2 regions of the Aeribacillus sp. FSL W8-0870 genome follow, and region 1 is predicted to be linked to the other one. Evidence: a T-box and tRNA genes for the amino acid it is inferred to sense, from the RefSeq annotation. Region 1 holds a T-box; the other holds one or more tRNA genes.
The links. The T-box of region 1 lies ahead of glyQ (glycine--tRNA ligase subunit alpha). A T-box ahead of a tRNA ligase gene usually reads a tRNA of that ligase, here a tRNA-Gly.

Region 1 (4,430 bases):
AATGGCTCCGCTCAACGTTTCAGGCGTCTTGTCGGAAGCATGCCGCGGCATATAATGCTCATTTATTCCTTTTGCAACCTCTTCCTGTTCACCCTTTAAAAGAGCGTATTTTTCTCCCATAATTCCTTGAAGCTCAGGAAATTCATAAACCATTTGCGTAACAATGTCAAATTTGCAAATGGAAGCAGTCCGTTTAATATAAGCTTTCTCCTCATTGGAGCATTCAAGCTTTTCGCTAAGCTTTTCTGATAATTTTACAATTCGGCGAACCTTGTCACCGATGGAGCCCAGTTCTTCATGAAAAACAATTTTTTCAAGCTTCTCCAGTGCGGTATCGATGGCAAGCTTTTTGTCTTCTTCGTAAAAGAAATTTGCATCGGAAAGTCTTGCCCGAAGGACCTTTTCATTCCCCTTGGCAATCGTTTCAATGTTTTGATCATTCCCGTTTTTTACGGTAACAAAAAACGGAAGCAGCTTTCCATCTTTATTTTTGACAGGAAAATATCGCTGATGCTCCTTCATCGTCGTCACTAACACTTCTTCAGGTAATGTTAAAAACTGGTCTTCGAATGAACCGTACAGGGCGGTCGGATATTCCACCAAGTTTGTAACTTCCTCGAGCAAATCTTCATCAACAGGGATGATCCAGTTTTCCTTTCTTTCCAGTTCCTCCAGCTGTTGAATGATCATTTGTTTTCGTTTTTCATAATCGGCGACAACAAACTGGTTCAACAAAGTATTTTCATAATCGCGTGGAGTGGAAATTTCCGCTTTCGTTCCTAAAAAGCGATGGCCATACGTAACATTTCCTGTCGGAACATCGGTAATGGAAAACGGAATGATGTCTTGTCCAAATAAGACAACTAACCATTGGATCGGACGGATATAGCGAAGATTCCAATTTCCCCAACGCATATTTTTCGGAAAATGGATGGTTTGAATAATCTCTTCTAACCCTGGGAGCAGTTCTTTCGTTTCTTTCCCTTTTTGAAATGTTTGAACAAAAGCGTACTCAACACCGTTTACTTCTTTAAAGGATATGTCGTTTGTGGAAGCTCCTTGGCTCCGTGCAAAGCCTAACGCTGCTTTTGTCCAATTTCCATTCTCATCAACCGCAATCTTTTTTGCCGGTCCTTTTGCTTCGCCAAGCAAATCTTCCTGTTTTTCATTTACATCCTCTACAAGGACGGCAAGACGTCTAGGAGTTGAATATTTTTTTATTTTGGCGTAAGAAATGCGATGTTCATCCAGCCAAGCTCCTACTTTGTCAGCCAGCTGATCAATCGAAGACAGGATGACGCCGGCAGGCATTTCTTCAAGCCCGATTTCGATAAGTAAATCCCGTTTATTCATGATTTTCGGCCCCCTTGTTTTTCAGCATTGGAAAACCGAGTTTTTCCCGTTCTTCATAAAACGTTTTGGCAACTTTTCTTGCCAGCTTTCTCACTCTGCCAATATATCCGGTTCGTTCTGTAACAGAAATAGCTCCTTTTGCGTCAAGCAAATTAAATGTGTGCGAGCATTTTAAAACGTAGTCGTACGCTGGATGAACGAGACCTAATTCCATCTGTCTGTGCGCTTCTTTTTCATACGTATTAAACAGTTCAAATAGCATGTTTGTATCGGATGTTTCGAACGTATACTTGGAATGCTCATATTCAGGCTGATAAAAAATGTCCCGGTATGTAAATCCGTTTGTCCATTCAAGGTCAAATACATTTTCTTTTTCTTGAATATAAGACGCCAAACGCTCTATTCCATAAGTAATTTCAACAGAAATCGGTTTGCATTCCAGTCCTCCGACCTGCTGAAAATACGTGAATTGAGTAATTTCCATTCCGTCAAGCCAAACTTCCCAGCCAAGCCCTGCGCAGCCGAGAGAAGGATTTTCCCAGTTATCTTCCACAAAGCGGATGTCATGTTCAAGCGGATCAATTCCAAGAGCCTTTAATGAATCTAAATAAATTTCTTGTATGTTTTTCGGAGACGGCTTCATAATGACTTGGAATTGATGGTGTTGATAAAGGCGGTTCGGATTTTCCCCATACCTTCCGTCAGCAGGTCTTCTTGACGGCTCCACGTAAGCAACATTCCACGGTTCTGGCCCGATGGAGCGAAGAAATGTGTATGGGCTCATGGTTCCGGCACCTTTTTCTACATCATATGCCTGCATCAAAATACATCCATGATCGGCCCAATGCTTTTGCAGCGTCAAAATCATTTCTTGAATGTTCATTCATCATGCACCTCCACAATTAAGTTATGTTCGAACAAAATAAAAACCGTCCCTAATGCAACAAAGTTGCATAGGGACGGGATGACCCGTGGTTCCACCCTATTTGCTGAAAAATGTTTCAGCCTCTCGTAAACCGTTATTGCTCTGGAACGCCGTTCCCTGCATCCTCATACCTTAGCTCGCACCATCCTAAGGTCGCTTTCTATGAAGATTGCAGGTACTCTTTTCCTTCATCGCATTTTATTATTCAATTTGACACGTACATTTCCGCTCATTACATGACATTAAATCGCTTTTTCTAACAGCATGAGGGGGGATAAATCCTTCATTTGAAAGGTTTCACATCCATGTATATGGTTTACAACATTTCTTTTAAACTGTCAAGCTGATTTAAAAATTTTTTCGATTTCAGCGATAAACCTGCATATTCCTGATAATATTGATCAAGAACAAATCTCAGTTCTTTTTTTGTCTCAGCGGAGACGGATATTTGACCAATGCGGTTTAAGTCAATAGAATAAAACAGCCGCAACAGCTTCACTGTCTTCTGAGAAATATTGAGCCTGTAAGGATCTTTTTCAAAACAGCGGCTGCAAATCAATCCGTTTTCTTTTAATGAAAAATGAAACGGTCCGTTTGTTTCGCCGCTTACTGCACATTTGTTTAATTCGGGATATAAACCGAGAACGTTGAGCATCTTTATTTCAAATATATTGGTCAAAATTTCCGCATCCTTTTCTTCATTCAGCAGATGAAGTGTTTGAAATAAGAGCTCAAACAAAAAAGGGTTTCTGTCTTTTTCATCTGTTCCTTTATCAAGGAGCTCTACAATATATGAAGCATATGCAGTCAAAAAAATATTTTCCTTAATCTCTCTAAAAGCGGAAATGATTTCTCCTTGGCTTAAATTACCCAATCCAGAAGATTGATGATACAAAAAATTTCCATACGTAAAAAGTTGGGTAACAGCTGCGAGGCGGCTGTTCGGTTTATTTGCGCCCCGTGCCATTACACCAACTTTCCCCAACTCCCTTGTATATATTGTAACAACTTTATTGGTCTCACCATATTCCGTTGTACGAATGACAATTCCTTCCGTCTTTACAAGCATTTCTCCACCATCCTATTGGATACAGCACTACTAAACAGGGAGATCAACCTCAGTCCGCTCTTCTTCCTTCATTTGACAATCTTTCGTCCGCTCCTTTTCAAGCTCTTTAAAAAGGAGATATGTGTCAATATTACCTGTAAACGTGAATACTTTCCAGGTAAAATCTAACATATTGTCCCCACCTTTCTGTCGTTGTTCCTAAGCTATATCCAATTCATTGTTATCATAGCCTTTTTGAATCATTTTCATGTTTTGAAAATATTTCTAACTTCCTTTAAGTCAATTAATATTCGTCTTCCCTAAATCCAAAATCTCGCAATTGCGACAGGCGATTTCTCCAATCTTTTTGCACTTTGACCCACAGCTCTAAAAAGACTTTTGACCCGAGCAAGTTTTCAATGTCAACCCTTGCCCTTTTCCCAATTTCTTTCAACATTCTTCCTTGCTTCCCAATGATAATACCTTTTTGAGAGTTGCGTTCCACAACAATTGTTGCAGCTATATATACTGCATGGTTTTCTCTTTTTTCAATTGAATCAACAACAACTGCAACAGAATGTGGGATCTCTTCTCTTGTCAAATGCAATACTTTTTCGCGAACTAGTTCAGAAATGATAAAACGTTCCGGGTGATCTGTCACCTGATCACTAGGATAATATTGCGGACCTTCCGGCAAATACGCTTCAATTTGCCCTAGCAACGTTTCAATGTTGTTTCCTTGCAGAGCAGAAATTGGAACAATTTCCTGAAACTCGAACTTTTCCCTGTATTGGTCAATAAGCGGCAATAAATCATCAGGATGAACCCGATCGATTTTATTGACAACTAAAAATACAGGAGTATCGGTTTCCTTCAATCGTTCCATGATATATTCATCACCGCGGCCTAATCCTTCTTCAGCATTAATCATAAACAGAATTAGATCCACTTCTTTGAGCGTATTTTGAGCGACTTTCATCATAAAATCGCCCAATTTATGCTTTGGTTTATGAATACCGGGAGTGTCGATAAAAATAATTTGTGAGTTTTCCGTCGTATAAACCCCTTGTATTTTGTTTCTCGTTGTTTGAGGTTTATCGCTCA
Region 2 (4,430 bases), 390 kb from region 1:
CTGAGGAACACGAACTTCATATGAGGCTAGGTATCACTGGGTGAGTTTGCAAGACAAAACAAAGCCCTTTCTGCCGAAGGTGATACAGAGTAAATGAAGCAGATGGATGGAAGGAAAGATTACACTCTTACCCGGGGAGGTCTGGCTGGCACGCCAAGTAACCTTGGTAACCTATCTAGTGATAGATAGCTGAACAGTCAGAAGTCAGCAGAGGTCATAGTATTAGTTGGTCTAGAACAACTAAGAAGGACCGAACAATTAAGAGAGAATAGCCCTTGGCATTCAGTGAGTCATGATGAACACAGAAAACGTAGTACCTCACTTGAGGGAGGAAGCGGTGAATCCCGTGGGAGATCTCTTGGAGGGTGGAGTGACCACTGGCATAAAGAGAACAGCTATTCACGGAAGTTATAAAGACTTGCGTCAATTATCTTAATTGAACCGCCGTATACGGAACCGTACGTACGGTGGTGTGAGAGGACGGGAGTTAATCGCTCCCTCCTACTCGATTTAACGATTCATCAGCTGAATTTTTAGAAGAGCAAGTTGTTTATAGTAATATAAAAAAGGCAGATTTTTGATCCACCGGATAAGTGTATATTTATCTTTGAAAAAATTCTTGACAGCTCTGAAATGGGCAAGGTATGGGAGCTGTAGTCACGAAAGTGCTATAGAAAGTTAAAAGATATGGGATAAGTGCGTTCATCACATTTTTTCAATGAATCAAAATGGTGTAGCTTTTGAGGTATAGTTATCATTTGGTCTTAACTTTACTCTGATTTTATAGGAATCTTCTCAGCTCTTAGTATTTTATGTTGGTTGATAAATTTAGTTTGCGAAGGAATGACTGAGGGGGTCAATCTAACTGTTATCTAAGCTTGCCATGTTTTCGGAGTTTACATTTAAACGCCGGACATTTACCACCAGCTTTGTAAATATATGAACGAAATAAGAAAAACTTGTTGATTTAATGCTTTTTTCAGTGGTATAGGGTGTTAAATGGACAGCTTGGTATCTATTTTGTTCACAATTTCGACAAAAACATAAAAAAATGTCGTTTTTTTTACATTTTTCCGTTGCACCGTCATTTTCGCTTTGCTATAATAAAACCCGTCATTGCATTACGGCTACCACGAGCGATGCTTCGATGAATAAGCATCGAGTTGCCTCGACGCATCTCCTTCTTCGAATAAGCTGGAAGAGGAAGAGGCATGGCAAGTGCGTGTTTTTCGTCTTGATAGAAAAGAAATAATGTATGCGGGTGTAGTTTAGTGGTAAAACCTCAGCCACGAGCGATGCTTCAATGAATAAGCATCGAGTTGCCTCGACGCATTTACTTCTTCGAATAAGCTGGAAGAGGAAGAGGCATGGCAAATGCGTGTTTTTCGTCTTGATAGAAAAGAAATAATGTATGCGGGTGTAGTTTAGTGGTAAAACCTCAGCCACGAGCGATGCTTCAATGAATAAGCATCGAGTTGCCTCGACGCATTTACTTCTTCGAATAAGCTGGAAGAGGAAGAGGCATGGCAAATGCGTGTTTTTCGTTTTAAAAGAAAATCGAATAATATATGCGGGTGTAGTTTAGTGGTAAAACCTCAGCCACGAGCGATGCCTCGATGAATAAGCATCGAGTTGCCTCGACGCATTTACTTCTTCGAATAAGCTGGAAGAGGAAGAGGCATGGCAAATGCGTGTTTTTCGTTTTAATAGAAAATCGAATAATATATGCGGGTGTAGTTTAGTGGTAAAACCTCAGCCTTCCAAGCTGATGTCGTGGGTTCGATTCCCATCACCCGCTCCATACATATCATTCATCAACGCAGTGTTTCGTTTTTATAAGCAAACGAAGCATTGCGTTTTTTCATTATAGAAATTTTGTATGCTATGCCATTAAAAGAAAGAAAAGGGAGAGGCTTAAGCGAAAATTTGTTGGCGAGCATCTCCACCGTGAATTTGAACAAACATGTTTGCCATCGCTCCAAGTAATTTTTTTGCTTCTTCTGTCCGCATCGATGGCTTTAAATAAACGATATGTAAAGCGCTTGTTGTCGAAAGCTGTACTGCTGTTCGCTTAGAATCAACATAGGGGCTTCCGAAAGGTCCGTTTGCATCACAGGTTACTAGTTTATTTTCCAAATTCACTTGGCGGCCGTTGATGGCATCATATGAATCGCCATTTTTACCGATTTTTAACGTAATAGGTCCTTTTATTTTGTTTCGGTCGTAGATGCCTAACGGAATTTCATATTTCAAAGAGAAAAAATTATTTAAGTCAACTGCTGAATGGATAGACTGTAAGTATTGCTGTTTTTGAACGCGGCGAAAAAGAGCCTCATTGGATGGGCGGTATCGATTAGGATCAGTGCCAACACGCTTAAAGACTTCCCGCCATTCTCGAATGCCGTCTAATTCAACTGCATTTTTATTTTCTAGATCGAAAAAAATAGATTCTTGAAAGAAACGAAGTCTCCCTTTTAACATTTGGGGGGATTCGGATACTTGAATATGATCATACTCAATTAAGCCTATTTTAAAGTGAGGAATTCGTTGTTTGACCTCTTCAGCAATAAAAAATTCCATTGATTTCCCTCCTATTTTCAGCCATTTTATCTTAACATAGTTTATACCCATGGTGCTAGTTGAGCGTCAACGCTCAACTAGCCCAAGAACAACGAGCGAATAGGCCAATAAAATGGCATCAAGCGCCGTTTCAAATCCAGAGATCGAATTGGCGCGAATTTTCGTGATCCGAAATGAATCCACTAAAACCGAGAACGCGGTTTCGACGATTTTGCGTTTTCGTTTCATCCATTGTTTCCATTCTTTTGATTGCACCACACGTTGATTTTTTCGGGCAGGCGTCCAAAAAGCGATCTTGTATTCATCGTACAGCTTCTTTTGCAGGGCTTGGCTCACATATCCTTTGTCGCCAAGTGTATACGGATGAGGAAGTTGAGTCATCACTGTTTCCGCAGCTGTCCGATCGTGGCAGGATGCCTCGGTCAGGACATATCCCATCGGAAGCGCTTGGTCGGTAATCTGAAGATGAAGCTTAAACCCATAGTAAACCATCTTTTTGGATGCACAATACCCAATATCTGCGATTCCTTGAAATCGTTTGACGCGATACATTCGTGCGTGGTGGCAGAGTTCAATGGGTAAGCTGTCCACTACCGCATAAGCGTGATGTTGTCCACGTTTGGCGAGTTGGTGACGAATCCATTTGATCGCCCAACGCAAAGAACGGCATCGACGGTTGTATCGAGAGCGCTCTAGGAACTTTTCCTTGGTGAACAGGTTTCCAATGACAAATCGATGCCAAGCCCGTTCCGAAGTAAAACCCAGCAATTTTCCAAGAACGTGAATGGCGATGATAACCTCATCCTCTTGCTTCAACAAATGACGATTTCGACGTTGCAAATACATCTGAATACAAGACAGTTGTGCTGATACAACGAATAAGATCGCGGTATATTGCTTTTGAATTTTTGCTTGGTTTATTGTAAAATGAAAGTGCTCTTGCATGGAACTTCTCCTTTTGAATGTTTGTTCGCACTTTCATTTTAAAGGAGATCCTCATGCAAGGGCTGTTTTTATGTCTCGAGATTTTATCTAGCACCACGGGTAGTTTATATATTTTTTGAAATAAAAACAAAGGGGGTGGAGCGGTGTGGATTTCACAGTTCTCAAACAAGAAATTATTGAATACAGCAAGCAAATTGGAATCGATAAAATCGGTTTTGCGAGTGCTGATGTTTTTGAAACATTGAAGGAGCGGCTAATTGTACAGCAGCAGTTAGGATATCAGTCAGGATTCGAGGAGCCTGATATCGAAAAGCGGACAAATCCTGAGCTGCTCCTTCCAAAAGCAAAATCGATTATCTCTATAGCGTTGGCATATCCTTCAAAAATGAAAAATGCTCCCAGAAGTACAAAAAAAGAGCGGCGCGGTTTATTTTGCAGGGCTTCATGGGGGACAGACTATCACGTGATTCTAAAAGATCGGTTAAAAAAGCTGGAAAGCTTTATTTTAGAAAAAGTGGACGGAGCACAGGTTAAATCGATGGTCGATACGGGGGAGCTGTCGGATCGGGCCGTAGCAGAGCGAGCCGGTATCGGATGGAGCGGAAAAAACTGCATGATTATTACACCGGAATTCGGCTCTTATGTATATTTAGGCGAAATGATTACAAATATTCCTTTTCCTTCCGACACCCCGATTGAAGACCGATGCGGATCCTGCAACATATGTGTCGATTCATGTCCGACTGGTGCGCTCGTGCAAGGCGGGCAGCTCAATTCAAAGAAATGTATTGCTTTTTTAACGCAAACAAAAGGGTTTCTGCCTGATGAATACCGTGGGAAAATCGGAAACAGGCTTTACGGCTGTGACACTTGTCAGCTTGTTTGTCCGGAAAATAAAGGAAAGG

Region 2: it has a tRNA-Gly gene. The T-box ahead of glyQ (glycine--tRNA ligase subunit alpha) is inferred to sense a tRNA for this amino acid. The anticodon was not compared.

The regions. Positions count from the first base shown of each region.
Region 1 is NZ_CP150165.1:2,825,628-2,830,057, forward strand. Features, by position in the region: gene glyS (glycine--tRNA ligase subunit beta) at 1-1,353, opposite strand, end outside; gene glyQ (glycine--tRNA ligase subunit alpha) at 1,346-2,236, opposite strand; T-box leader at 2,306-2,479, opposite strand; gene recO (DNA repair protein RecO) at 2,595-3,347, opposite strand; gene NSU02_RS13765 (YqzL family protein) at 3,378-3,518, opposite strand; gene era (GTPase Era) at 3,631-4,430, opposite strand, start outside.
Region 2 is NZ_CP150165.1:3,219,950-3,224,379, reverse strand. Features, by position in the region: tRNA gene NSU02_RS15635 (tRNA-Gly) at 1,728-1,801, shown strand; gene NSU02_RS15630 (phenylalanine--tRNA ligase beta subunit-related protein) at 1,915-2,580, opposite strand; gene NSU02_RS15625 (IS982 family transposase) at 2,647-3,525, opposite strand; gene queG (tRNA epoxyqueuosine(34) reductase QueG) at 3,671-4,430, shown strand, end outside.